One region of the Erwinia sp. 1181_3 genome, then DNA from elsewhere that is predicted to be linked to it. Evidence: predicted binding sites of a transcription regulator. Region 1 holds the regulator's gene; the other holds the start of a gene.
The links. Region 1 encodes LexA, which represses DNA repair genes until DNA is damaged. Its sites were predicted from a motif close to TNCTGTATGTACATACAGNA; they were not measured.

Region 1 (14,934 bases):
CTTCACCCAGGGCGTGATCCTCAACATCTTCACCTTCGATCAGTGGGGCGTGGAGCTGGGCAAACAGCTGGCTAACCGCATCCTGCCAGAACTGGCGAGTGGCGAACCGGTCAGCAGTCATGACAGCTCGACGAATGGTCTGATTAATCGCTATAAATCCTGGCGTTAATCTACCCGCCTGGGCGAGGCACGCCTCGCCCAGGGCAGGCGTTTCTGACCCCTGCGATGCTCTATGCGGCCCCCAGTTTCTGGGGGTTTTTTATTTTCTGGAAATAACTGGACCTGGTTGACAGCGCGCCCTTTCTCTTAACAGCCGCGTACAGGCGTTGGCAGCCTGTAGGCACTCTGATTACACGGCTATTTTTCACCCCAAAGATGAATAAAGTGGCCGTAAGGAGGGTGGGCATAATCCTAAAAATCACGTAAACCGTACCAATTTGAGACAGATAATTCTTAAATAAACGCTCGTTAAAACCTAATAAATGTTAAGAACTAATTTGTTATTTAATTGATTTTTATCGTTTTGCTGTCGATATTTTGTCATTTACTACCGCTACGTCATTATTCCCCTCGCTGCATCCCTTTTTCAACTTTTCATATCGATAATAAAGTGATTATTGGCATTAAACGCTGTATAAATGCGTTTGGTAGGTAAAAATATCTTAATACACCACATTTTCAGTCTTTTATCATCGCTGTATCTCTTGCTTCGACACCTCGCCCGATGCGCTGCTTTCTGGAAATTAATTCCCCATACTGGAGTCGCCAGGTGCCATCCAGGCCCGGGCATCCATTCATTTAATGAAGGGAAAGTGTGATGAAAAAAGTCATATGGGCTACTGCAGCCATAGTGTACTTAGCGAGTGCAACAGGCGCGTTTGCCGCCGTTGAAGCCACTGGTGCGCCAGAGGTTGAAACGGGTGCGGCTGCTGGTGCTGAAGCAGGTGCGATGTCAACCGGTGTCACCACCGCTGTTGGTATTGGCGCTGTTGGCGCACTGGCTGGCGTGGTGCTGGCAGCAAGCAGCGGTGGAAATGGTTCTAATACCGGAACAACGACCACCACCACCACAAGTACAACCCGCTAAGTTCAAAAATTAATCATAACCACACATTTGTGTGGTTATTTTCAGCCTTGTTCTACTTTGCTCAGGGACACACACAGTTGCGAAACCTACCACTTCTGCTGCTCTGCCTGCTGCTTCAGGCCTGTACACAAACGCAAAAAGGATTGGGTGAAACCGTCAAGCTGGCTTTTCTTGGCGTCGACGACATCCAGATGACTAACGAACAAATCGACACGATGCCTTACGCCAGCATGTATCTGCGCGTCAACGGCGGCCAGCAAATCTTTGTGGTGCTGGGCTTCAACGAAAATGGTCAGCAAAAGTGGATCACCCGCGATAAAGCCATGGTGGTCACTCAGCATGGTCGTCTGGTGAAAACGCTCGGCCTGGCAGATAACCTCAACGGTGTCAGTAACCTGGATAACGATCCGCTGCGAGATGCCCTGCATCTGACCGATGGCGCGAGCTGGACCCGCACCCTGCGCTGGACCGAGGGCGGTAAGCCGGAGGCGGGCACGGCGGTTTCCCACTTCTCGCGCCAGAAGGATGAAGTACTGCAACTGGCGGGTCAGTCGGTGGCATGCCGCGTCTGGCAGGAAGAGGCGTCGATAGCGGAAAGTGGCGAATCCTGGCGTAATACCTTCTGGGTGGATATCTCCACCGGGCAGGTGCGCCAGTCACTGCAAATGCTGGGGGCAGACTATATCCCTGTTGAATCCACCATCCTGAAGCCTGCGAAATCATGAAAAAAATAACCATTATTCTCGCAGGCATAGTGGCATCACTGTCGCTGCACGCCCAGGCCGATGGTCGGGTCAATGTCTTTTACCCTGGACAGACACAACCGGTAGTGATCAGCGGAGCGGCCAATCTGGCGCAACTGGTGACCAACCCGGCACTGACGCAGAAAACCTGGTGGCCGGGAACGGTGATCGGCGAAAAACTGGCGACGGCCGTGGCGGTACAGCAGCAACAGCAGCTGCTGACACGCTTGCAGGCATGGCGCGATGAACTCAAAAGTGACGGTGACGGTGAACAGGCCGCCGTGGTGGAAAACGTCCGTCAGCAGATTGCCGGAATGAAAGTCACAGGGCGTCAGATCGTGAATCTGGACCCGGACTGGGTGCGTTTACGACCGCAGGCTAACCGCACGCTGGAAGGGGAATACAGCCTCTATACCCTGGCAGAACCCACTTCCATTACGCTGGCTGGCGTGGTGGAAAATGCTGGAAAAACACCGTGGGCAGCAGGACGATCTGTGGTTGAGTATCTTGATGCGCACCCGCGAAGGGAAGGCGGTGAACGCAACAACGCGCAGGTGATCTCTCCGGCAGGCGAGGTGACAGAAGTGCCGGTGGCGTACTGGAACCGTCGTCACTATGAGCCGCAGCCGGGCAGCATCCTGTTTGTGGGCTTCTCTTCCTGGACGCTGCCGAGCGCCTATGCCGATCTTAACCAGCAGATCGTTTCTGTTCTGACGCACCGGATCCCTGACTGATGAAAAAACGTTATCTTCTCAGCCTGCTGTCACTCTCTGTCGCCTGTGCCTGTCAGGTTCAGGCTGCCGGTTATCCGGACCCGATTGGCCCGTCACAGTCTGACTTCGGTGGCGTCGGCCTGATGCAGGTACCGACTGCGCGTATGGCCAAAGAGGGCGAGTTCAGCCTTAACTATCGTTATAACGATCAGTATCACTTCTACTCCTCCTCGGTGCAGCTGTTCCCGTGGCTGGAAGCGACCATCCGCTACACCGATGTGAAAACGCGTGAGTACAGTGCGGTGTCGAGCTTCTCGGGAGATCAAACCTACAAAGACAAAGCCTTCGACCTCAAACTGCGCCTGTGGGAAGAGGGCTTCTGGCTACCGGAAGTCTCCGTGGGGACACGTGATCTCGGCGGTACGGGCCTGTTTGACAGTGAATATCTGGTTGCCACCAAAGCCTGGGGGCCATTTGATTTCACCCTCGGTATGGGCTGGGGCTATATCGGTAACAGCGGCACGGTGAAAAATCCGTTCTGCTCCGCCAGTGAAAAATATTGCTACCGCACCGAGGGTAGCGGCACCGCCGGTTCCGTCAGCGGTAGCGATATGTTCAAAGGGCCGACCGCTATCTTCGGCGGGATTGAATATCAGACGCCGTGGCAGCCGCTGCGCCTGAAAATGGAGTACGAAGGTAACGACTATCAGGATGATTTCGCCGGTCGTCTCGAGCAGAAGAGCAAGTTTAACGTCGGGGCGATCTATCGCATTACAGACTGGGCAGATGTGAACGTCAGCTACGAGCGTGGCAACACCTTTATGGCAGGCTTCACCCTGCGCACTAACTTCAACGATCTGCATCAGACCCAGCGTGATACGCCGAAACCGGAATATAACCCGCAGCCGCAGGAGCGCTTCCTCGATCCAACGGTGACGGCCAATCAGTTGACCGATCTGAAATACAACGCCGGGCTGAATGCACCAAGTATTCAGGTAGAAGGCAGCACGCTATACGTGAGCGGTGAGCAGGCGAAATATCGCGATACCACCCGCGGCGTTGATCGCGCCAACATCATCATGGTGAACCACCTGCCAGAGGGGATTGATACCCTGAAGGTGACGCAGACGCGCAGCCATATGCCGCAGGTGACGACGGAGACTAATGTGGCAAGTCTGCAACGTCAGCTGGCGGGATACCCGCTGGGGCGTGAAGAGACGCTACAGCAGCAACGTGTCAATCCGGTTGACCCGGGGCGCACCGAACAGGGCTTCTTTATCGATGGCGATCGCCTGAACTACAGTTTGTCGCCAGTGCTCAATCAGTCAGTCGGTGGCCCGGAAAGCTTCTACCTGTATCAGCTGGGCGTGATGGCGAATGCCAGCTTCTGGCTGACGGATCATTTGCTGGTCGATGGCAGCCTGTTCGGCAACCTTGCCAATAATTATGACAAGTTCAACTACAACGGCGCACCGGCAGACTCCACGCTTCCCCGCGTACGTACCCATATTCGCGACTACGTTGAAAATAACGTTTACGTGAATAACCTGCAGGCCAACTACATGCGTGAACTCGGCAACGGCTTCTATGGTCAGGTGTATGGCGGGTATCTGGAAACCATGTACGGCGGAGCGGGGGGCGAAGTATTGTACCGCCCACTGGATTCCAGCTGGGCGATTGGCGTGGATGCGAACTACGTCAAACAGCGTGACTGGGACAATATGATGAAGTTCAACGACTATTCGGCGAAGGTGGGCAATATTACCGGATACTGGCAGCCGTGGTTCATGCGTAATGTTCTGGTGAAAGCCAGCGTCGGGCAATATCTGGCTGAAGACAAAGGGGTTACCGTTGACGTTTCGAAACGCTTTGACAGCGGGATTATCGTGGGCGCTTACGCCACGAAAACCAACGTCTCAGCAGAAGAGTATGGCGAAGGCGATTTCACCAAAGGCTTCTACATCTCCGTACCGATGGATGTCTTTAGTGTTTCACCAACCCGTGGTCGTGCGCAGGTCAACTGGACGCCGCTGACGCGTGATGGCGGCCAGATGCTGGGCCGTAAATACCAGCTGTACGATATGACAACCGATCGCGACCGCAATTACCGTTAACCGCCGGGCCAGGCATGCCTGGCCCCTACGAAATGTAAGGGTCGGGCACGCCCGGCCCGCAGCCAGTACAATGCATGCGTTATCCATCATCGAAATGTTGTGATCTGCATCACGCTCAAGCATATTGTTATCCGTCGGCATTCACGACGGATAACAATGACTTTGAGGCACACCATGACGTCCCAGGAACGTAACACGCCCGCCACCCGGCTGGCCTTTGCCCTGCAAATGGTATTAAACACAGGCCTGATCGTGCTGGCCTGTATTCTGATCATCTTTCTTGGTAAAGAGACCATCCATCTTGGTAACGTGCTGCTGAATACCGGAGAGCAGACATCGTCTTATCTGCTGATCGAAGGTATCGTGATCTACTTCCTCTATTTTGAGTTTATCGCACTGATCATTAAGTATTTTCAGTCAGGCTATCACTTCCCGCTGCGCTACTTTGTCTACATCGGGATCACGGCGATCATTCGTCTGATTATCGTCGACCATAAAAACCCGTTCGATACCCTGGCCTACGCCATTGCCATTCTCATCCTGGTTATCACCCTTTGGCTGGCGAACAGCAACCGCCTGAAGCGGGAATAACTCGCCAAACCAGCCACAAAATCGTGGCTTTTTGCCGAGCTTTGATAGGTTTGCCGCCAGGGTCTGCGTTACACTGACGCATCGAAGATTTTGCGGAGAAGTGTTATGGCTGAGAACGCGCTGTCGCTATTGCGCGCGATCAACTGGCTACCAGATTCATCACCCCTGTTAACCGCCCCCCTGCTGGACTGGCTGCTGGAAGTCGATTCCATGACCCGTCGTTTTGAGCGTCACTGCCAACAGGTGACGGTTAACCTGCTGCGTGAAGGATTTGTCAGTGCCCAGGACGCAGCAGAGGATATCGCCCTGCTGCCAACAGAACCACGTTACTGGTTGCGGGAAATCGAACTGTGCGGTGACGGGGTTCCCTGGCTGGTGGCGCGCACGCTGGTCCCGGAGTCGACCCTGAACGGCCCGGAGCAGAAGCTGCAACAGCTGGGCACCGTCCCTCTGGGTCGTTACCTGTTTGCCACGTCTACCTTAACGCGTGATTTTATTGATGTCGGCCACAGTGCTGAACTGTGGGGGCGGCGTTCACGCCTGCGTTTATCGGGCAAGCCGCTATTATTGACCGAACTGTTTTTACCCGCTTCCCCGCTCTATGCCAGCGTGGCGGCAGAAGGGGGACAGTAGCGTGGAGAGAAGTCTGCAAATGAGTAAGCTTTCGGCCTATAGCCGTCTGATGCGTATTGATAAACCGATTGGTTCGTTGCTGCTGCTGTGGCCAACGCTTTGGGCGCTCTGGCTGGCTGGCATGAGCATCCCGCCGCTCAATGTGCTGCTGGTCTTTGTGCTGGGCGTATTTTTTATGCGTGCAGCAGGTTGTGTGGTCAATGATTTTGCTGACCGCAAAATCGATGGTTTTGTGAAGCGTACCCGGGAGCGCCCGCTCCCCAGCGGTGCGGTGACCACGCTAGAGGCAAAACTGCTGTTCGCCGGGCTGGTACTGGTTTCCTTTGGGCTGGTGCTGACCATGAATAACATGACCATCTGGCTGTCGCTTGGTGGGTTGGGGCTGGCCTGGCTCTATCCGTTTATGAAACGTTACACGCATCTGCCGCAGGTGGTGCTCGGGGCGGCGTTTGGCTGGGCTATTCCGATGGGCTGGGCGGCGGTAAGTGAAACGGTCCCATTAACCTGCTGGCTGCTGTTCCTGGCGAATATTTGCTGGACGGTGGCGTACGACACGCTTTATGCGATGGTTGATCGTGATGATGATTTGAAAATCGGCGTGAAATCCACCGCCATTCTGTTTGGACGTTTCGATAAGCTGATTGTGGGGCTGTTACAGCTGGCAACGCTTGGCCTGATGACGCTGGTGGGCTGGCAACTGCATCTCAGCGGCGTATTCTATTGGGCGGTGCTGGTGGCGGGTGTGTTTTTTGTCCATCAGCAGAAGCTGATTGCCGGACGTCAGCGCGATCGCTGTTTCCAGGCCTTCCTGAATAATAACTGGGTAGGGTTGGTGCTGTTCGTTGGCGTGGTACTGGGGATCGGATAAAACGCGTAGGGGCCGATCATCTGTTTCGATCGGCCCACCACACTGACATCAATCGTGCTCTACGGCACTCTCAATGGTCATTCTCACATCCTGAGTTATCAGCTCTGCCAGCAGTTGATAAACCTGCTGTGTCTGCTCAACCTGAGCATCACCGGAATCGCTGATATAGCCTTCATCACGCAGCGTTAACACCAGCGATGTAAACACCGCTTTGTCGAAGAACTCCGGCGCGTTAATACCATGCAGCACGGACAGACGCTGTGCCATGGTACGGCTCTCTTTTTCCAGCGTGCCACGGTTAATTGCGGGTTTCGCGCTGAGGATAGAGAAGGTAATCGAGTAACGTTGCAGGGTTTCGCGCACGCCGGCAGCCAGCAGTTGCAGGGTACGGAAACGACCGGCACTCAGACGCAGACTACTCTCTTCAGCAATCAACAGCCCCTGACGGGCCATTTCAGCCACCAGTGAGTCGAGTACCTGGCCCAGTTCATCGGTGCTCCAGCGCAGGAAAAGCTCACTCTTCAGCATTGGGTAGATCACCGTGACCTGGCGCAGAAGCTCGGCGCGGGTGATTTCACGGTGCTGCATCAGAATGGCGGCAATCAGCGACGGCATCACCAGCATGTGATGAATGTTGTTGCGATAGTAGGTCATCAGCACGGCCTGCTCACGCGGCAGTACCACGATCTCGCCGATGCTATCCTGCTCCAGCTCGAATTTGTTCATGCTCAGCGCATGTTCCAGCAGTGCCTCTGGCGTCATATCCGGCACGGTGGAATCAGGCGAGTACGGCACATTGCGCAGCAGTTGCACATAACAGTCGAGCTGTTCGGTCAGCTGCTCGCGGGTCATCGAACGCTGGCGTGATGCCAGCAGCGCAGTCACACACAGGTTCATGGCATTGGCTGCCCCTGCATTGTTAATCCGCACCATGACTTTCTGCGCGATGTCGTTCACGGCCGGGGTTAACCAGGCTGGACGCTGAGCTTCAATAGGATCGATAGCCTCACGCCACTCTGGTACCTGCTGATTCAGATACGCGACCAGCGGCAGCGGCTCACCAAAGTTCACATAGCCCTGACCGAGATTACGCAGCTTACGCAGCCCGCGCACCATCGACATAAAGCCTTCTTTCTCTTTGGTCGCACCGCGCAGCTCTTTGGCGTAAGTTCCCACTTCCATCACGTGTTCGTAACCGATGTAAATCGGTACCAGCGTAATAGGGCGGTTACCTCCACGCAGCATCGCCTGAATCGTCATCGACAGGGTGCCGGTTTTCGGATCCAGCAGGCGGCCTGTACGTGAACGGCCGCCTTCCACGAAGTATTCGACGGAATAGCCACGGGTGAACAGCTCACCAAGGTATTCACGGAACACCGTGGAGTAGAGCTTATTGCCCTTGAAGGTACGACGAATAAAGAAAGCGCCCAGGCGACGGAAAATCGGGCCCGCTGGCCAGAAGTTCAGGTTGATCCCGGCTGCAATATGCGGCGGCACCAGACCCTGGTGATACAGCACATAGGAGAGCAGCAGGTAGTCCATATGGCTGCGATGGCAGGGCACGTAGACAATCTCATGTCCGTCCTGTGCCAGCTGGCGCACGCGCTCACCGCCGTTAACGTTAATCCCCTGATACAGCTTGCTCCAGGTCCAACCCATGATACGGTCGGTCAGACGAATCGCTTCGTAAGAGAAGTCAGCGGCGATCTCTTCCATCAGCTCAACGGCATTCTGCTGGGCTTTTTCATGGGAGATTTTTTTGCTGCGTGCTTCGTCTTCAACCGCTTTGGCGATCGCTTTAGACTGCAACAGCTTGTTGAACAAGTCCTGGCGCACAGGCAGACGCGGCCCCACGGCCGCTAAACGCTGGCGGGCAAAGTGCATACGCGCCACACGGGCCAGCTTCTGCGCGATGATTTTATCTGTACCGTGCTCGGTGGCCATATGGCGCAGCGATACCATCGGTGAGAAGCGCACAAAACTGTCACGTCCCAGCCAGATGACGGCAAAGAATTTCTGGATACCATTCAACATGCGCAGATGCGGCTGTTCGTCACCCTGTACCTCACGGCCCGGCGCACGACCAAACATCACTGATACCGGCACCATTTGCACATCCAGATCGGGATGATTGCGGTGCAGATCGAGATAATCGTGGAACAGCTTGACCGACTCAAGATTCGGAACAAAGTACGGGAACAAGCGCGGGCCATCATGAATAAACACATGGCGTGGCAATACCGTACCGTCGATCTCCAGAGGTTCCAGAGGATCGGGCAGGTCTTGTTTGCGACACTGCTCACGCAGTGCAAGGAGATCGGCCTTTGAATCATAAGGCAGCACATACATAATAGGGCGCGACGTATCAAGCCCGAGTTCGGCAACCGGCTCAGCCGGAATTGCTTTACTTTTTACCAGTAGTTTTACTGGAAGATTCAATAAGTTATAATATAATTTACGCCAACCTGACATAGACAACATGAAGCCTCTTGTTAGCAAAGCGCCGCAAGCATACCAGAAAGCGCCAACAGAATCTGTGGTGTTAAAAAACCTGTAGTTCCACTCATTGACGTTAAACTTCTCAAAGGGTTCCCTGATTATGGCAAATAATGTCACCGGACTGACGCGAATCATAAAAGCAGCCGGGTATTCGTGGAAAGGCATCCGCAGCGCGTGGCAGCATGAAGCCGCTTTTCGTCAGGAAGCCGTCGCGGCGATCATTGCGATTATCATTGCCTGCTGGCTGGACGTAGATGCCATTACCCGTGTGCTGCTGATTGGCTCGGTCATGCTGGTCATCATTGTCGAAATACTCAACAGTGCCATCGAAGCGGTCGTCGACCGTATCGGCAGTGAAATACACCCCCTTGCAGGCCGGGCCAAAGATATGGGTTCTGCGGCCGTGCTGTTGACTATCTTGCTGGCAATTTTTGTTTGGATCATGCTGTTAGTGCCACATTTGCGATGAGTTTTCCAAAAATCGCCACAAACTGCATTTCGCCCAACTTTAGGTTTTCAATGTCTAAATACCTGTATATACTCACAGTCGACTGTATAAACAACCAGGGGGCGGAATGAAAGCACTAACGGCGAGGCAGCAGCAGGTTTATGACCTGATTCGCGACCACATTAATCAAACTGGTATGCCGCCGACGCGCGCAGAGATCGCTGCGCAACTTGGTTTCCGTTCCCCGAATGCGGCTGAAGAACACCTGAAGGCCTTAGCCCGTAAAGGCGTGATTGAGATCGTTTCTGGTGCTTCCCGCGGTATTCGCCTGATGATGGAAGAAGAAGACGGTCTTCCACTGATTGGCCGGGTTGCCGCCGGTGAGCCACTGTTGGCAGAGCAGCACATTGAAGGGCACTACAAAGTTGACCCTGACCTGTTCAAGCCTGGCGCTGATTTTCTGTTGCGCGTCAGTGGGATGTCGATGAAAGACATCGGTATTATGGACGGCGATCTGTTAGCGGTACATAAAACGGAAGATGTGCGTAATGGGCAGGTTGTGGTTGCGCGCATTGATGACGAAGTGACAGTGAAACGCCTGAAAAGGCAGGGTAATACGGTGCAACTTTTACCAGAAAACCCGGACTTCAAACCTATCATTGTCGACCTGCGTCAGCAAACGCTGACTATTGAAGGTCTTGCTGTCGGCGTTATTCGCAACGGCAACTGGCTGTAATCGTTACTCCCCGCTAAATCCTGCGCGCTGCTTCTGTGGCGCGTATTATCATCTGTAATCGCTTTAGCTCTGATGGGTTCTGATGAAACTGCTCACCTCTGCGGATAAAAGCCTCTGGCGGCTGGCGCTGCCGATGATCCTTTCTAATATTACCGTGCCACTGCTTGGTCTGGTCGATACCGCCGTGATCGGCCATCTTGATAGCCCGACGTATCTTGGTGGGGTGGCGATCGGCACAACCGTAACCAGCTTCCTGTTTATGCTGCTACTGTTTCTACGCATGAGCACCACCGGGCTGACTGCCCAGGCATTTGGAGCCAGTGATAAATCCGCACTGGCACGTGCATTGATGCAGCCGCTGCTGCTCGCTTTGCTGGCCGGCCTGCTGTTTATCCTGCTAAGAACACCCATCACTCACTTTGCTCTGGGCCTGACCGGTGGCAGCGAAGACGTTCTGCACCAGGCGGCACTGTTTATGCAGGTGCGCTGGCTCAGTGCTCCCGCAACGTTGGCCAATCTCGTGCTGCTTGGCTGGCTCCTTGGGGTGCAGTATGCGCGTGCCCCTGTGATCCTGCTGGTGGTGGGTAATCTGGTCAATATCCTGCTGGATCTGTGGTTTGTTATTGGCCTGAAGTGGGGTGTACAGGGCGCGGCAGCGGCTACCGCAATAGCTGAATATGTCAGTTTTATTGTTGGTCTGCTGCTGGTATGGCGGGTGATGAAACTGCGTGGTCTGTCAGTAAGGTTGATGCTGAGTGCCTGGCGCGGTGATGTGGGGCGCCTGCTGCGCTTAAATCGCGACATCATGCTGCGTTCTCTGTTGTTGCAAATCTGCTTTGCGTCGCTGACTATCTTTGGTGCCCGTATGGGGAATGATGTGGTGGCGGTCAACGCGGTATTGCTGATGTTCCTCACCTTTACCGCCTATGCACTGGATGGCTTCGCCTATGCGGTTGAGGCCTGTTCTGGAGAAGCCTATGGCGCGCGCGACAGTAAGCAGTTACTCAGCGTCTGGCATGCTGCCTGTCGGCAGTCGTTACTAGTTGCAGCAGGGTTTTCTCTATTTTATGCCCTGTTTGGTGAGCAAATTATCGCGCTGCTGACGTCTCTGGAACCGCTTCGCCAGCTTGCCGATCGGTATTTATGGTGGCAGGTGCTGATGCCATTAGCGGGTGTGGGCTGTTATTTGCTGGATGGGATGTTTATCGGTGCCACCCGCGCCAGTGAGATGCGCAACAGTATGGCCGTCGCAGCACTGGGCTTTGGTTTGGCGCTGTTTAGCGTGCCGTGGCTGGGTAACCATGGTCTGTGGCTGGCAGTCACGTTGTTCCTGCTGCTGCGCGGTGTCTCCCTGTGGGTCATCTGGCGTCGTCACTGGCGTAAGGGAACCTGGTTCGCGCAGTGACACATTTGGTTACGTAACGCGCCGCTTCGCTAGTTCACTGAATTCTAGGTGTTTTTAGTGATTTCTACCGCTTTTGCCAGCGGGTTAACGGCCAGTGCGTGGTTTCTCTACTACAATTATCTTTGTCTCAGGCAAATAACCAGATGATTGTCTGGTTTAACAGTTGGTTTTTGAGGCATTAAAGCTGTTTTAACCCAAGGTAGAGGAATCACATTATGAATAAAGACGAAGCCGGCGGTAACTGGAAACAGTTTAAAGGTAAAGTGAAAGAACAATGGGGTAAGCTGACCGATGATGACCTGACGGTCGTTGAAGGTAAACGCGATCAGTTGGTGGGTAAAATTCAGGAACGCTACGGCTATCAGAAAGATCAGGCCGAAAAAGAGCTGAGTGATTGGGAAACCCGTAACAACCACCGCTGGTAAAAACAGCGGACCCTTTCAGGACGATGCTCCTACCCAGGCACAAGGACAGTGCCACTCACCTCTTTCTCCTCCCTCACAAAATTTGACTAACGCCCGCGTTTTTTACTCTGCACACTATGATCGTGCTGGCACGCATCCTGATGGGTGCAGGCTTCAATCTCCCCGCATTTTTCACAGAAACCATGCGCCTCAATCACGCTATGTCCCAGGGTAAAACCGGACTTCAGGGCCAGCGATTTCAAAATATCTTCCACGCCATTAGCATGCTGCTCGGCCACTGAACCGCAGCGGTCACAAATCAGCATGGCTGAGGTGTGTGACGGTTCTTCAAAGTGATGACAAACCACATAGCTGTTGGTGGACTCCACGCGATGGATAAAGCCCTGCTCCAGCAGGAAGTCCAGCGCACGGTAGATGGTAGGAGGCTTTGCCTGAGGTTCAGAGGCACGCAGTAAGTCCAGCAGATCGTAGGCGCTGATGGCCCCATTCTGCTCACTCATCAAACGCAGAACTTCAAGACGCTGCGGCGTGAGTCGCACGCTGCGTTGCTGACAGATAACTTCCGCCTGCGACAGGATTTTTTCAGCACTGGTCATATTCATTGTTCCCCCTCAGGCCATATCAGGATGTTATTTTATCACGTCTGCAACAAAACGCCGAGTTCACCTTCAGGCGGCCCTCTGTCACGTGCACAGACTCAACCCTTTACTGGTATTGCTGATAAGTGCAGAAGGTAAAAAAAATTTAATCATTGTTTTGAGTGCACCAGGGCCATTATTTTTTAATGCAGTATCGTTAATCTGATTTGCAGGGCTTAAGGTTCATGACTACCTTTTGCAAAGGGCTGTGTGCGTTTGGTACTGAAATAAACAGATGCAAAACGTTCAACTGTTAGCGTGATAACAGATTAATAAAATGGCAATGACCTGATAAGCCCACTCATCTTCTCTCAATTCACAGCAATGAAATGGTGCCTTTATGTTCATTATTCAGGCATTCGGTTATGCGTGTCTTTGCGCATTCGCTTTTTCATTTTTTTATGGTGGGTTTGGGGTCAATGGCAAATAAATTCAATAAATTAATCGGTTTTTCCGCACCAGTGGTATTACCCGCTCTGTTGTTTACTCCGCTGAGTGCGCTTGCCGCCGGTAACTATTTCGATGCCCGCAATGATGCGATGGGCGGGGTGGGGGTTGCCTCTTCCAGCTACGGTTCGGCGGTGCTGGCGAACCCGGCGCTGATGACCAAAGCAAAACCGGAAGACAGCGTCAGTATTATCCTGCCAGCCGTCGGTGCGCAGATCAGCGACAAAGGAAAACTGGTCGATAAGGTGGATGACCTGACCAATGCTGTCGACAGTTACAAAGACCTGGCGAATAACTTCGTCTTCCCCACGGATATCCCCCGCGCCCAGTCGGCTGCCGGTGATCTAGCCGATCGTCTGCGCGAGATCAAAGGGCAGAAGGCATGGGCAAATGCCGGTGCTGCATTTGCAGTGACGGTTCCGAATGAGGTTCTGCCTTTCGCGTTTGTCACCAAAGCTTACGGTACGGCTTCCGTGGTAACCGATGTCACGCAAAGCGACATCGATTATCTGCAAGGTATTGCCGATGGCAATAACATTCCGACGACGGCGGGACTGAACAGCCTGACTTCTGCCGGACTGGGACGTGCAGCGGTGGTTTACGATATGGGGATCGCCGTCGCGCATGAGTTCGATTTCGGTGGTCAGCCGGTGTCGCTGGGCATCACGCCAAAGCTGCAAAAAACCACGCTGTATAACTACAGCGCCTCGGTATACAGCTATGACAAGTCAGACTTCACCAACGGCAATTATAAAAATACCAACACCGGGTTTAACCTGGATGCGGGCGCCTCAACCGACCTCGGTGAAAACTGGACGCTGGGCCTGAGCGCGCAGAACCTGATCTCACGTGATATTGATACCAAAGAGGTCAGCGGCTACAAGGATACCTATCAAATCCGTCCGCTGGTCACCTCCGGCGTGGCATACCATACCGAGCGCCTGACAACGGCACTGGATGTGGACCTGACCCCGACTAAGCGCTTTAAAACGCAACAGGACAGCCAGTATGCTGCCGTGGGTGCGGAGTATCGTTTACTGGACTGGCTGCAACTGCGCGCCGGTTACCGTGCTGATGTGAAGTCCAATGACACTGATGTCTTCACGGGCGGTTTTGGCCTGTCACCGTTTAACAAAGTACATCTGGACCTTGCCGGGATGGTGGGGAAAGACAATACCTGGGGCGCCGTTGCCCAGTTGAACTTCACTTTCTGATAGTCCGGATGGTCTTTAGGAGGGCAACCCTAAGGGGTTGTCCTCACCCTTACTGGTTTTTCCTCGCACTTTTCCTGATATTCATCTTTGCTCACTCAATCGAACAGACATACCCTGGATGGTTTTCTCCAATACTGGCAGACTGAGTAAACTCATAGGGGAAAATACAGGGAAGATAACAATGCGGGTAATGAATGGAATGGTTTTGTTGTGTCTGGTAATCAGTGGGTGTGCGTCTAACATCACGACTGCGCCATCCAGGGATATCAAAGCATTTACCGATAATGCTGATAACTGCATCCATATGTCGGGAGAATGGGATAGTAACCTCCCTAAAGAACGGCAGGTGGAAATTGAAAAATCTGTTGATAAT
Region 2 (14,934 bases), on a different contig from region 1:
TCCGGTTTCTCTAATTCGCCCACCGGGAACAGGCTTTGTGCAATCTGTTCATGACCGAGGGTGTAGAGGAAGTAGCTCTGATCTTTATTGCCATCCAGACCGCGCAGCAGGCGGCTTTTACCGTCCACATCCTGGCGACGCACGTAGTGACCGGTGGCGATGTAGTCGGCCCCCAGATCTTCGGCGGCAAATTCCAGGAAGGCTTTAAATTTGATCTCTTTATTGCAGAGAATATCAGGATTGGGCGTACGGCCCGCTTTGTATTCCGCCAGGAAGTGTTCAAACACGTTGTCCCAGTATTCGGCGGCAAAATTGACCGTATGCAGATAGATACCGAGCTTGTCACAGACTGCCTGCGCATCGGCTAAATCTTCCGCTGCGGTGCAATACTCCTCACCATCATCCTCCTCCCAGTTTTTCATAAACAGGCCTTCAACCTGATAACCCTGTTGCTGGAGCAACCAGGCGGAAACGGAGGAGTCAACGCCGCCGGACATCCCGACGATCACTTTTTTCTGGCTGTTAGAACTGTTCAACATTGCTTGTCCGACTTTAAGGAGCCGTTAAAGGCGACTCTGATAAAATTGCGCGGCATTCTATCACGCGTCGGCGACCTGCGCACTCTCGCTAAACGGCCACTGGAAGGCACTGAGGATCTCCAGCGGATAGCGCGGGCCGGTCTGATAAATGTGCAGGCTTTCTGCGACCAGTGGTGAGCGCAGTTTTTTTGACGTCATGATCTCCTGCGGCGGCAGCCACCAGCAGCGATCAATATCGCGGTCCTGTGGGTAGGTGTCGATCGCTTCAGGCAGATCCAGGGCGAACAGGAAACGCAGGAACGGGGTGTTATCCGGGGCAATCCACTGGTGCAGACGTAAAAAGGCCTGGGGAATCGCATCAATGCCGGTCTCTTCCGACAGTTCACGCACCGCCGCCTGAAGCAGCGTTTCATCCGCTTCCAGATGGCCCGCAGGCTGGTTCCATGTTGTGCGTCCACGCACACGTTCTTCTACTACCAGAAACTGTCCTTCAGCCTGTACCACCGTGGCTACGGTGACGTGCGGTTTAAACATAATGTCCTCCATTCGGTTAAGACGCGCAGCGTGCCACGCGTTAAAAAGTCAGATTTCGTTGCTGATATCACGCCATTCGCCCGGCGCCAGGCCCTGTAACTGTAACGCACCCATGGAGAAACGGATCAGCCGCAGGGTGGGAAAGCCAATATGCGCCGTCATTCGGCGTACCTGACGGTTACGCCCTTCAAACAGGGTGATTTTCAGCCAGCAGGTCGGAATCGCTTTGCGCTCACGAATCGGAGGTTGACGATCCCACAACCAGTCGGGGGCGGCCACTTTTTCTACCCCGGCGGGCAGGGTGGGGCCATCTTTCAGATTTACGCCAGTGCGTAACGGTTGCAGGTCACTCTCCTGCGGATCGCCCTCGACCTGTACAAAATAGATTTTTCCGGTGCGTTTACCGGGCTGGGTCAGCGTGGCCTGGAGTGCGCCGTCATTGGTCAGCACCATCAGCCCTTCGCTGTCACGGTCAAGGCGCCCGGCAGCATAAATACCCGGCTGGGGAACATAATCTTTTAGCGTGCGGCGCCCGGCTTCATCGCTGAACTGGGGCAACACATCAAAGGGCTTATTAAACAGCACCACGCAACGTGGGCCTTTAACGGCTGGTTTGGCGGCGCGGCGCGGGCCGGAACGCCCAGGGTGATGATTCGTCAAGGAAGATTTTCGCATGGTCTTTGCACTGAGTAACAATGAGTGCATTATACCGCAATCCCGAGATGATTGGCGCGGAGTCAATATTCAAGTAGTATTGACGCGCATCTTACAAGTCATTAACAAAAAAAAGCGCTCGAAGGAGAGGTTAATGGAAAGCAAAGTAGTTGTTCCGGCGGAAGGTCAGAAAATCACCCTGGATCAGGGAAAACTCAACGTACCTAACAATCCAATCATCCCGTTCATCGAAGGTGATGGCATTGGCGTTGACGTGTCTCCAGTGATGATCAAAGTTGTTGATGCCGCTGTGCAGAAAGCTTACAACGGTGAGCGTAAAATTTCCTGGATGGAAATTTACACCGGTGAGAAATCGGTAGAGCTTTACGGCCAGGATGTCTGGTTACCAGAAGAAACCCTCGACCTGATTAAAGAATATCGCGTTGCCATCAAAGGCCCACTGACCACCCCGGTCGGCGGCGGTATTCGTTCCCTGAACGTTGCCCTGCGTCAGCAGCTTGATCTGTACATCTGCCTGCGTCCTGTCCGTTACTACACCGGCACACCAAGCCCGGTGAAACGCCCGGAAGACACCGATATGGTGATTTTCCGTGAGAACTCCGAAGATATCTATGCGGGTATCGAGTGGAAAGCGGGTACGCCGGAAGCAGATAAAGTCATCAAGTTCCTGCGTGATGAAATGGGCGTGAAGAAAATTCGCTTCCCTGAGCAGTGCGGTATCGGCGTTAAGCCATGTTCAGAAGCGGGCACCCAGCGTCTGGTGCGTGCAGCCATCGAATACGCAATCACTAACGACCGTGATTCTGTAACGCTGGTTCACAAAGGCAACATCATGAAATTCACCGAAGGCGCTTTCAAAGACTGGGGTTACCAGTTGGCGAAAGAAGAATTCGGCGGTGAGCTGATCGATGGTGGTCCGTGGATGACGGTGAAGAACCCGAACACCGGCAAAGAGATCGTCATTAAAGACGTGATCGCCGATGCCTTCCTGCAGCAGATCCTGCTGCGTCCGGCTGAGTATGACGTAATTGCCTGTATGAACCTGAACGGTGACTACATCTCTGACGCCCTGGCGGCGCAGGTGGGCGGTATCGGTATTGCTCCGGGTGCTAACATCGGTGACGAATGTGCACTGTTTGAAGCCACCCACGGTACTGCACCTAAGTATGCTGGCCAGGATAAAGTAAACCCAGGTTCTATCATCCTGTCTGCAGAAATGATGCTGCGTCATATGGAATGGTTCGAAGCCGCTGACCTGATTGTTAAAGGCATGGAAGGCGCAATTGCTGCCAAAACCGTGACCTATGACTTCGAGCGTCAGATGGAAGGCGCTAAACTGCTGAAAGCTTCAGAGTTTGGCGACGCGATGATCAAACACATGTAATCAGCCCTGCTGATGCTGTGCTGACGGGAACTTTAGGGTTCCCGTTTTTATTTTCAGTTTCGAATTATTTAGCGTGATATTCTTCACGTTTTTGCTTCAGAGAGGCAGATAGCCACGCCAGGAAATCAAGTAGCGTTGGGGTGTAATAATGGGTGTCACCAGCCAATCCGTTCGTCAACGTGTTTAAAGCCGATGCCGCAGACTCATTATCGGTATAAGTTTCCCGAAACAGATCGATGCTATTAATCAAATCATCAATATGTTGCATGCCATGCCTGGAGATGGTTTTAAAGGCAGTATCAACAATTTCCGGATAAGTATCTCCGTATTCGTCAGAGTCCTGCCCGAAGAAAACCACGAAAAAATCGCTAATCCATTTATGATCATTCATCAGTTACCCCGGCACAGGATAAGCAGTAAGGATATAGTAGGGTTTACCATAGTAAGTCTCCTTGAATAACACGACGACAAGTTTATTTTTCATGTTATTTAGCGCGATCTTCTTGCCGCTTTTGCTTCAGAGAGGCAGATAACCACGCAAGAAAATCAAGCAGTGTCGGGGTATAATAATGGGTGTCACCGGCTAAATATCGCGTCAGCTTGTTCAGAGCGACAGCGGCAGATTCATTGTCCGGATAAGTCTGGCAGAAATCATCAATATTACGGATCAGATTATCCAGATAGTTTTCACCATCTTCAATATAGATTTTGAAAGCAGAATCGACAATGTCGGGATAATTTTCGCCATATTCATCACTGTCTTGCCCGAAGAAAACGATGAAAAAGTTACTAATGTTGGTGAAGTTTTTCATATTTAAATTACCGGGAAATCCGTAGTGATGTAATAAGGCTTGTTGTTGAATTGTTTTTTCTTCATAACAACCTCAATTTTGGTGGCTTTAACTGCTTTGCTTATTGCCTGTTCGGCAATCTCCAGAGAAATGAAAGAGCTGGCAGCGTTTATTTCTCTGCCCCAGATACGCTCAGTGAGCACTGACTCATCAGCCATGACGGCAGCCAACTGGACCGGGGTCATTGCAATACTAAAACCGTTTTCCATAACGTTTCCTTGTTATCACATCATCCAGAACTGAGGGTAAAGGAGTGGGTGCAACGGGTAAATATTATCCAGTGCACTCGCGTCTTTTTCGTAAAAACACTCAATTTTGTATAGCATCGGCAAGTGATGACTTAATCGTGGATATCTTATATGTGATCGCTTTACGAGGATGAATGATTGTCAGGACATGGCACGGCTACGTGCCTCTCAAACACGTGGAAGGATTTAGCGCTCACTTGCAGAGAAAGCTGGGGTAGAGCATGCAAAAGGGACGCCGGGTAACAAAGGCGCAGCTGTCCGCCGTGAAACGCAGGGGGACTGGGAGCATTTGACGTGGTGGGAGTGTCTGGATGCCGTGAAGGCATTTGCCGGAGACATTCAGGAAGGTAACACGGTGACAGTGGCCCACATGGATGTGGGCCGTAGAGTATTATCTGGCGTTATACTCATCACGCTTTTGTTTTAGAGTGGACGAAAGCCACTCCAGAAATTCAAGAAGTGTTGGTGTGTAACATCTCGTATTGCCCGCAGACCCTCCGGTAAGTTCATTCAGGGCAACAGCAGCGGACTCATTGTCCGGGTAATTTTTACGAAAGTCATCAATGTTGGTGATTAGGTTATTGAGATAATTACCACCATCTTCCACATAAATCTTAAAAGCAGAATCTACAATCTCTGGATAACTTTCACCATATTCATCACTGTCCTGTCCAAAAAAAATGATGAAAAAGTTACTAATGCTGGTGAATTTTTTCATATTTAAAGTACCGGATAAGCTGTGGTGATGTAATAAGGTTTGTTGTTGAATCTTTTTTTCTTCATAACAACCTCAATTCTGGTGGCTTTAACTGCCTCAGTTGAATCATATTTAACAATGATCCCTACATTTTTCTTAACGTTATACTTAAAAATAAGGTGAGATTCATTATCAGTGCTATTACTCTTTGCCCATTGCCGAATTTCAGCCCGATTGGCTTTAACGGCTTTGCTTATGGCCTGTTCGGCAATATGCAGAGAAATGAAAGAGCTGGCAGCGTTTCCTTCTTTGAATGAACCTGACTGAATACCCCTCTTAACCTTTTCCAGTAATTCACGCTCAGATTTGCCCACATGCTTTCTCAAAGTATGCCCACCGCCCGAAAAACCTTTCACGGCCTCATGCCTCATCAAATTAACCTGTCCCATTCTGACCGATGCCACACGAGCCGTACCCGCTACTGAGAACGGGAGTATCACATCCACGGCGATACCGATCTGGTCAGCCGTAGACTTATCTGCGCCCAGCTCACTTGCGATACCCGCCGTAGCGCGAGCGGTCATTGAGGCCGTTGGTTTGCCGGAATACACCTGCCAGGCCGAAGCACTCATCCCATCCAGACTGTGCGCCCCCACAATAATGCATCCCGCTTTCGTCACTCCGGTAGGTTCCGGGACCAGGCAAAGGGCAGTGGCACCGGCCAGCTCCAGCACACTACCGAGAAACCCGATACTGCCCCAGATACGCTCAGTGAGCACTGACTCATCAGCCATGACGGCTGCCAACGGGACCGGGGTCATGGCAATACTAAAACCGTTTTCCATAACGTTTCCTTGTTATCACATCATCCAGAACTGAGGATAAAGGAGTAGGATTAACGGGTAAATATTATCCAGGGCACCTGCGTCTTTTTCGTAAAAACACTCAATTTTGCATAGCATCGGCAAGTGATGGCTTAATAGTGGATATCTTATGTGTGTGATCGCTTTAGGAGAATGGATCAATGATTGTCAGGACATGGCACGGCTGCGTGCCTCTCAAACACGCTGAAGGGTTTAGCGCTCATTTGCAGAAGACTGGGGTGGAGCATGCAACAGGGACGCCGGGTAACAAAGGCGCAGCTGTCCGACGCGAAACGCAGGGGGACTGGGAGCATTTCTTCCTGGCGACGTGGTGGGAGGATCTGAATGCCGTGAAGGCATTTGCCGGAGAGCATTATCAGATTGCCGTCACTTACCCGGATGATGAGGTGTTTGAACTGTTGTCTGACCCTTACGTTTTTCAGCATGAGGTTCAGTCGATCTCCACCTTGTGATGCCAGGCGAAGCGCTCAGAGCAAAACGGCATCCTGAGTGATTTGCCCCTGAACACCCCATACAGCGATCAATCAGGACGAATACTGTCACCGCGGCCCACGGATTTTTCACAGTCAGCTTTTAGTCTGCCGTATGCATCGGGTGCCAGCGGGGCGGTCATCATGGTGCGCCAGGTACGGCATTCAGGCGTTTCACTGCGCTGTTGCTTCGGCTGATGTGGTGAACAGGCGGTTGTAAGAGCCGCGATGGCTATCAGTAAGGTGGTTTTGTTGATCATGCTCTCTCCTTTTGTACGGCAGAATCTATCGCGGGGCGAAAAGGCAATGGCATCACTTCCCGCTCCGGTTCTGTAAGAATAGGTAAAAAATTAACATAAGCTCTGGTTAACCATTAGCGCGCTATGTTAGTTTTATCTTTCACGCGGATACAAGAGGAAAATGGTCATGACCTACTTCCAGTATGCAATGGAGCGGATTAAGCTGATTACCACCGAAGTGGAATGCCCTGATTGTCACCGACCTGGCCGACAGTCGATCACCATGCAATCAAAAGCCTCACCGATGAAATGCCCGCATTGCGAAACGAGATTCACCCTGCAGCAGTAACCGTTACCGATTTTGTCACAAACCGCCGGATGGGCGGTTTTTGCTTTTTCGCCGTCCCGTTTTGCCACATACACTATTGTCGGATCAGGTTCAGCGCCGCGCTCCGGGGTAACGTTCTTTCCTCGATAAAAATAGCGGCCTGTTACCCGGTTTAAAGGACAGCCACTGGGTTTGTGCCAGTGACGGTTTTCTTCAACGGCAAATGCTATGCTAATCGTGCTTATCTGCTGTTAAACGCCGACAGGCCCGGTTTAACGCATTCTTACATATCATTTTCGCAGGTCGCAATGTCATGAATAAGCTGCACCGGTTGTGCCTGGTTCTGGGCGATCAGCTATCGTTTGATCTGGCTTCATTACAGGGGCTGGATGCGGAGCGCGATACGGTTTTACTGGTTGAGGTCATGGAGGAGGCCAGCTATGTTCCTCATCATCCGCAAAAAATCATATTGATCTTCAGCGCCATGCGCCATTTTGCCCAGGCGTTACAGCAACGTGGCATCCGGGTTGAGTATGTCACTCTCGATGACCCGAAAAACAGCGGATCAATACCCGGGGAACTCAAGCGCTGGCAGTCGCTGGTGGCGCCGGACGAAGTGCATCTGACCGAGTGCGGGGACTGGCGACTGGAGGCGTCGATAAAGGCGTGTAGCTTCCCGATTCACTGGCATAGCGATACCCGATTTCTGTGCACGCGCAGTGAGTTCTCTTCCTGGGCTGCAGGTAAAAAACAGCTGCGCATGGAGTTTTTTTATCGTGAGATGCGTCGTAAGAGTGGGCTGTTGCTGAACGGCGACGGCAGTCCTGTCGGTGGGGCATGGAATTTTGATGCTGAAAACCGTAAAGCGCTGCCCAAAAACGTCACCGCACCGTACCCGGCACGTTTCAGTGCAGACGCCATTACCCGTGACGTCATGGCACTGGTGGGTGAACATTTTAGCCATCATTACGGTTCAGCCGCCTCTTTCGATTATCCGGTTACTCATGAAGATGCCTGCACTCTGTGGGATTATTTTCTCGATTACGGTCTTGCAGCCTTTGGCGACTATCAGGATGCGATGGCCAGCGATGAGCCTTTTTTGTTCCATGCTCGCATCAGTGCGGCACTCAATATCGGTCTGCTTGATATGCGCCAGTTATGTGCTGATGTGGCATCTGCCTATCAGGCAGGCCATGTTGCACTCAATGCTGCCGAAGGATTTATCCGTCAGTTGATTGGATGGCGTGAGTATGTACGCGGCGTCTATTGGCTGAAAATGCCCGAATACGCCAGCGGTAATCGGTTTGCTAATCAACGGGTGTTGCCTGAGTTCTACTGGACGGGTGAAACACAGATGAACTGCATGCGGCAAACTATCGGTCAAAGCCTGGAGCATGCCTATGCCCATCATATTCAGCGCCTGATGGTGACCGGCAATTTTGCGCTGCTCGCGGGTATTGCACCAGAGGAGGTATGTCAGTGGTATCTGGCGATCTATATGGATGCATTTGACTGGGTTGAACTCCCCAATACGCTGGGTATGGTGATGCATGCCGACGGGGGGTATCTGGGATCTAAACCTTACTGCGCCAGCGGACAGTATATTAATCGTATGTCTGATTACTGCCGTAGCTGTGCATATAAAGTCAGTGAAAGCACGACCGACAATGCCTGCCCGTTCAACGCCCTCTACTGGCATTTTTTGATGCGCCATAGCGATATTCTGCGGGATAATCCGCGTATGAACCTGACGTATAAAAACCTTGAGCGTATGACCGATGTCCGGCAGCAGGCGCTCTGGCAACACGGTGAAGAGCTTCTGGCCCGCCTGGATGCCGGAGAGGCGTTGTGAACAAAAAGAGTGAGCTCCCGGTTAAAATCTGTGCCGTCTGCGGGCGGCCTTTCAGCTGGCGCAAAAAATGGGCGAACTGCTGGGAAGAGGTGCGCTACTGCTCAGAACGTTGCAGGCAACAACGTGTGTCGCGGTGATGGTGAAGACGCATCGACAACTAAATTTCCCGCCACTTCAGGTGCTTTCCAGAATCTCATCGCAAGGCGCTTGATCGCAGCACAGATTCAGCGATACTGTATATAAATACAGTATTATTGAGATTCCCCTTATGCAGTTCATCCGCCCGACCGACAGTTATCACGCCCTGCACCTGCCTTTATTCCTTGAGCGCGTTCCGTGTGGCTTTCCCAGCCCGGCACAGGACTATGTTGAAGATCGCCTCGATCTCAACAAGTTTGCCATTAAGCACCCCAGCGCCACCTACTTTATCAAAGTCAGCGGGGACTCGATGCGTGGGGCAGGGATCGGTGACGGTGATCTGTTGATCGTCGATCGTTCACTGACCGCCGTGCATGGCGATATTGTGGTGGCGGCTGTGGCCGGAGAATTTACGGTCAAAGAGCTGCGTACCCGGCCCACACTGCAACTGGTTCCCCATAACAGCGAGTATTCCGCGATCGTCTTTTTGAGTGAGGAAGAGCTGGAGATTTTCGGCGTAGTGACCTTTACCCTTAAAGCACACAAATAACCATGTATGCGCTGGTGGATGTGAACAGCTTCTACACTTCCTGCGAAACGGTTTTCCGCCCGGACCTGCGCGGGCAGCCCGTGGTCGTGGTATCCAATAACGACGGGTGCGTGATCTCCCGCTCGGCGGAAGCCAAAGCGCTGGGGATCAAAATGGGTGCGCCTTATTTTAAGCTGAAACAAGAGCTGCAGCGCCAGCATGTGCATGTGTTCAGCTCTAACTACGCGCTCTATGCTGACCTCAGTGAGCGGGTGATGATGTTACTGACGGAGATGTCTCCGGGCATTGAAATTTACTCGATTGATGAAGCCTTTATTGATGTTACCGGGGTGGAAAATTGTATGCCGCTGGAAACCTTTGGGCACCAGATGCGCAGTCGCGTATTGAAAGAAACGGGGCTGACGGTGGGCGTGGGAATTGGGCCGACGAAAACGCTGGCAAAACTCGCCAATTATGCGGCGAAAAAGTGGCGCAGGGCTGGCGGCGTGGTTGACCTGTCGAATGTTGAGCGCCAGCGTAAGTTACTGGCGCTGGTGCCGGTAGAAGAGGTATGGGGGGTTGGTCGGCGGATCAGTAAAAAGCTCAATGGGATGGGCATAGAGAATGCGCTGCAACTGGCGGAATCGTCCCTGTGGGTGATCCGCAAAAATTTCAATGTGGTGCTGGAAAGAACCGCGCGTGAACTGCGCGGTGAGCCGTGTCTCGGGGTGGAAGAGTTTGCCCCCACCAAGCAACAGATTATGTGCAGCCGCTCGTTTGGCCACCGTATTACCGACTATGAAGAGATGCACCAGGCTATCTGTGCCTATGCCGAACGCGCCGCCCAAAAATTGCGGCAGGAAAAACAGTTCTGCCGTTTTATCAGCGTTTTTCTGCGCACCAGCCCGCATGCGGAAGGGGAAGTTTTCTATGGCAACCAGGCTTCCGGCACGTTATTGATACCTTCTAACGATACGCGTGACATTCTCCGTGTGGCAACGGAGGCCCTCGATCGTATCTGGATTGAAGGGCATCGCTATATGAAAGCCGGGGTGATGTTGGGGGATTTCTTCAGCCGGGGCGAGGCCCAGCTCAACTTGTTTGATGAGTATCAGCCGAAGCCCAATAGTGAAGCACTGATGCAGGTGCTGGATGAGTTGAACCAGTCGGGCAAGGGAAAGGTATGGTTTGCCGGGCAGGGCATCGAAAAATCCTGGGCGATGAAGCGGGAAATGTTATCTCCCGCGTATACCACCCGCTATGCCGATTTCCCGGTGGCGAAGTGACCTGATCTTATGCACCACCTTTATCCGAAACATCACCTCTTAGGGGGATAAATAGCGATTTTCCCTTCGTATTATAATCAAGGCACGTTTCTGTTTTAAATTCACATTCAGACACCAGTTCAGCCCGCCATTTACTGGCTTTGTCAAAGGCACGAGAGTGAATCGCATCCTAAAAAGCTAGTTGCGTCGTGATAATTTCCACATTCCAGAAAGTGGTAGAATTTTCCGCGAATAGCTGAATTGTTAAATTTTTTTAAAGTTCTGGTGCAATTCTCTTGAGATGAATATCATGCCAAAAATTATAGGTGACGCTGATATTAGTCTGAACGAGGGGGAGTGAATGCCCTCTTATGGGAGAAGTTGATGAGTATTGCAGGAATACGCTCCAACCGTGGCGATGGATACCAGACTTTGGTTGCGTTTGATTGGGCATTAACCGTTTTATCCGATCAGGATTTTGAATGGCTTGAGGTCGATTCGATAAGCTACCCCGTTGATGATGTCGTCGTTGGCAAAGCTGACGGAGTCATAATTGCCTGCCAGTGCAAAAAAAACCACCCCGATTTCAATGCCTGGACGATAGCGGGTCTTGGCGATGAACTGGATAAAGCCTTCCTTCTACTAGCCAATAATCCGAAAGTTAATGTCCGCTTCTATTCGCGAAATAATTTTGGCGAGCTGGCAAAACTCAAAGAGCACTGTTCATCTCAACCAGACGAAAGTAGTTACCGACTAAGTTTAGGAAAAGCGCAAAGTGCGCTTGAAGATACTTTGTCGAAACGATTGGTGAAAACTGCGCCCAGTCTTTCAACGTTTGAATTCCTGCGTCGAACTGATTTTGTTACCAGCGATGACCTGGGGCGAATGGAAGAATTACTGCGTGAACGTTTACGAAACTTGGTGAGTAATACTGATTCTGCATTTAATGCTCTCTGGATGAAACTTGACCAACTCGGCGCACGCATGGATGGCAATAACTTATCTACCGCGACTCAGCACCGTTTGACCAAAGACGATCTTCGGGCCATCGTCCAGCAGGTGGGGTCAACACTGGTTCCACCCATGAATATTGCCGATATACGACACTCTTTTTCCAGCACCTCGGCTATTGGCAGGTCATGGCGGCGAGATATTGCGGGGCACCGTATTTCTAACTCGACCCTGGATGACTTACTGGCTGCTATTGATGCCCGTAAAAGATCGATATTGCTTACAGGCCTTCCTGGTTCAGGAAAAACCTGTGTGATGTTGGCATTGCAAGAGGCGCTAGAGGAACGAATGGCAATCCATTCCGACATCGTGCCACTCTTTATCCAGTCGCGAGAGTTTGCCGAACTGGCAACATCAGAAGATCGCCAGGCTCAGGGAATGCCTGAGCAGTGGGTGGAAAAAACAGCCAGACTGGCTGATGAAACCCATGTCATTGTGGTTATCGATTCTTTGGATGTGCTATCAATCGCCCGCGATCATCGCGTGTTGAAGTATTTTCTTGCGCAGATAGATCGCTTGCTATTGATCCCCAATCTCACTGTGGTCACTGCCTGCCGTGACTTCGACAGACAGTACGATCGACGTATTGCCGAACGGCAATGGGGTTGTGAATTGAAGTGTCAGCCGTTGGACTGGGATTCTGAAATTGCACCGTTACTTGATACGTTAGGGATCACGGCGGTCACCATTGATACAGTGACTCGCGAGTTGATAAGGAATCCACGCGAGTTGGCATTGTTTGTCGAGCTGGCCCAGAGAGACGGTAGCTTTAATGTGGTGACCAGCCATGCATTAGCACAACGCTATCTCGATACAATTGTGCGTGCCAACGACGAATTGGGTAACGCAGCGATACAATCGATTGAAGCCATTGCCTCAGAGATGCTGAGATTGCGAAGTCTGGCGGTGCCTCATCAGCGCTTTAATGCCTCGCAGGATATTCAGCGAAAGCTATGCAGTCTTAATGTGCTGCAAGAAACCCAGGATGGGAAACTGACATTTGGGCACCAAACTCTACTGGATGTCCTTGTTATAAGCGGGGCAGTGCGTAATGGCGTCACGTTGAATGAGTTTATAAGCAGCTTGCCACCTGTCCCTTTTGTTCGCCCCAGTATCCGCAGTTTTGTTGCTCAGTTGGCAATGGGGGAGCGCCGCGAATTCAGAAAACAGCTTAGGGCTGTACTGATGGGTAACGCAGGATTTCACATCCGACGTCTGGTCGCAGAATCCTTTGCTGAACAAATACCCCAAGACGAAGACTGGCCACTATTACGTGATTTACGCGTAAAATACCGCGATGTTTTTCAGGTGATCTATGTTCTGGCCAGTGCGATTGAGTGGCATCACTTCTGGCGACAACATCTTATTCCCCAACTGAAAGCTAATCGGGATTCTGAAGGATTGGCGAGCCATGTTCACCGTATTGCGCAATGGAAAAATGAAGACACTAAAGGCGTACTGTCATTTTGGATGGAGGTGCTGTCGCTGGACTGGTTTGATGGACATGGAATTTCAGAACAGCTGGGAATGCATCTGTCTGAGATTAAACCAGAGAATATGATCTGGGGTATTTCGTTACTTGAGCGGCTAGTTGCTATACCTCGGACTGAATACAGTTCTCTTGGCCGAGCTATTGCTAACTATGTGGCGGCAGGTGTCGCGGAGGATATTTTACTTTGGCACTATATTGCAGATGGTGTCAGCGATGATGATGTACGACAATTTAGTTTCGATAATAAGCTTCGTTGCCAGCCGCATGAATTCGGCGACAAAAATGAAAACCTTCTTCGTCAGCGTATGGAACAATCCAGCACTTTGCTGGATTTAGCTGTGGAGTCAATTGAGTACTGGAGCCATATTCGCGAATCACGTTATAGCGAGTCATGTAAAAACTACAGATATGGTTTTTTGAGTGAGACCTCATATGAGGCGAAATATCATCAGAGGAATAACAGTCACGAAGAAAACATGAATATTCTGCTTGCTGCCGTTGAAGCGGGTGTTATATATAATTCAGAAAGAAATACAGACTGGTGGAAAAAAAACCGTGAACGTCTTTGCTTCAACCAAGAGGGCGCATTGCACTATTTTGGAGTGCTCGCTTGCACGGTTTCGCCTGAAATCAATATTGATCTGATAGGTAGTATGCTATGCGAACGAGAAATCCTGAAATTTAATATTTCCTATGCATTAGGAAAATTAATACACGTGTCTTTCAATCTATTGGCCTTTCCTGTACAAGATAAAGTGATGGCGACTATTTTGACTGTACGGAGTGAATTCGCTGATAATGAGTCCTGCGCATGGAAATTGACAACTCAAGCTGAGATAATTATACCAATTCCTTGCTATCTACGTTCACCTGAGGTGCAGGCAGTTGTTAATGCTTATGAGAGAAAAACAGGATTCCTGACTCGCGTGCCGGATATTTGTTCACATGGTGGCCTTGTCAGGTGTCCATTCTCCTTTGAGATATTTCTTGATACCAGCGATAGCGGTATATTGGCGTTACTAGCACATTATGACGGCTACTCAGGCAATGATTGGAATTTCATGGATGGAGAGCAGCAGGTTGGCATGCAATTGCAAGAAGCTGCCTCCCGGAGTCCTTCCCGATTTTTGGGATTTCTGTGTAGCAACTGGATAGATATTCCCATTCGTTTTCGTGATTACCTGATTAATGGGGTTGTTTTATTTTTAACCTATCGTTATGGGAATTTGCGTCCCAGCGAAGGCTGGCTTCCAGTGGAAGAGGCTAATGCTACTATTCTGGCAAGTCAGATTCTTGATGAATTGGAAAGACATCCGATGCAATGGCGGCAGAGCCGTGCATCAGCAAAAGCGCTTGAAGCGTGCGCGCATGTCATACAGGACGTGCAAGAAGCTGATCGTCTGGTGTTTTTGGCCATAGGCTTCGCTGCATTTTATGAAGAGAATCCAATTACAAGTGATTCTGTAGCTTTGATCAATATAGGCATCAATATGGCAAAGGGACATGTTGTTGAAGCGTTAATGATTCTGGCTACTAATTTATGTGAACAAGACTGTGCATTTCCTGAGTTATTATCACCTGCGTTGTATCGCTTTGCCAGTCATGAACACCCAGCAATTCGCGCTTTGATATTAAGGCGACTGCCATATTTACAAAGTAAGTTCTTCGTTCTGGGATGGGGTTTATTTAATCTTGCTATGCAAGAAGCTGATGAACTTTGGAAAAACTCTGAAGAATGTCTTTATTACGCCTACCACAATCATTTTGAAATTGTGGAACCTTTACTGGCACGTCTTCG

Region 2: a site for LexA is predicted at 8,933-8,952, ahead of umuD (translesion error-prone DNA polymerase V autoproteolytic subunit). Genes of this name have one in related genera too.

What each region holds. Positions count from the first base shown of each region.
Region 1 is NZ_VTDE01000009.1:132,177-147,110, reverse strand. It holds gene pgi (glucose-6-phosphate isomerase) at 1-169, shown strand, start outside; gene yjbE (exopolysaccharide production protein YjbE) at 818-1,087, shown strand; gene FY046_RS19060 (YjbF family lipoprotein) at 1,165-1,812, shown strand; gene FY046_RS19055 (capsule biosynthesis GfcC D2 domain-containing protein) at 1,809-2,564, shown strand; gene FY046_RS19050 (YjbH domain-containing protein) at 2,564-4,657, shown strand; gene psiE (phosphate-starvation-inducible protein PsiE) at 4,832-5,248, shown strand; gene ubiC (chorismate lyase) at 5,354-5,881, shown strand; gene ubiA (4-hydroxybenzoate octaprenyltransferase) at 5,901-6,749, shown strand; gene plsB (glycerol-3-phosphate 1-O-acyltransferase PlsB) at 6,798-9,221, opposite strand; gene FY046_RS19025 (diacylglycerol kinase) at 9,349-9,717, shown strand; gene lexA (transcriptional repressor LexA) at 9,824-10,432, shown strand; gene dinF (MATE family efflux transporter DinF) at 10,515-11,837, shown strand; gene FY046_RS19010 (CsbD family protein) at 12,053-12,262, shown strand; gene zur (zinc uptake transcriptional repressor Zur) at 12,349-12,858, opposite strand; gene FY046_RS19000 (conjugal transfer protein TraF) at 13,320-14,561, shown strand; gene FY046_RS18995 (hypothetical protein) at 14,743-14,934, shown strand, end outside.
Region 2 is NZ_VTDE01000002.1:15,357-30,290, reverse strand. It holds gene mnmA (tRNA 2-thiouridine(34) synthase MnmA) at 1-539, opposite strand, end outside; gene FY046_RS04535 (NUDIX domain-containing protein) at 600-1,073, opposite strand; gene rluE (23S rRNA pseudouridine(2457) synthase RluE) at 1,122-1,778, opposite strand; gene icd (NADP-dependent isocitrate dehydrogenase) at 1,882-3,132, shown strand; gene FY046_RS04520 (hypothetical protein) at 3,197-3,523, opposite strand; gene FY046_RS04515 (contact-dependent growth inhibition system immunity protein) at 3,618-3,944, opposite strand; gene FY046_RS04510 (hypothetical protein) at 3,947-4,192, opposite strand; partial or broken gene FY046_RS04505 (hypothetical protein) at 4,366-4,568, shown strand; gene FY046_RS04500 (contact-dependent growth inhibition system immunity protein) at 4,623-4,949, opposite strand; gene FY046_RS04495 (RNase A-like domain-containing protein) at 4,952-5,773, opposite strand; gene FY046_RS04490 (hypothetical protein) at 5,953-6,264, shown strand; gene FY046_RS04485 (hypothetical protein) at 6,333-6,542, opposite strand; gene FY046_RS04480 (YnfU family zinc-binding protein) at 6,703-6,870, shown strand; gene FY046_RS04475 (cryptochrome/photolyase family protein) at 7,163-8,701, shown strand; gene FY046_RS04470 (DUF2256 domain-containing protein) at 8,698-8,838, shown strand; gene umuD (translesion error-prone DNA polymerase V autoproteolytic subunit) at 8,970-9,389, shown strand; gene umuC (translesion error-prone DNA polymerase V subunit UmuC) at 9,392-10,654, shown strand; gene FY046_RS04455 (AAA family ATPase) at 11,018-14,934, shown strand, end outside.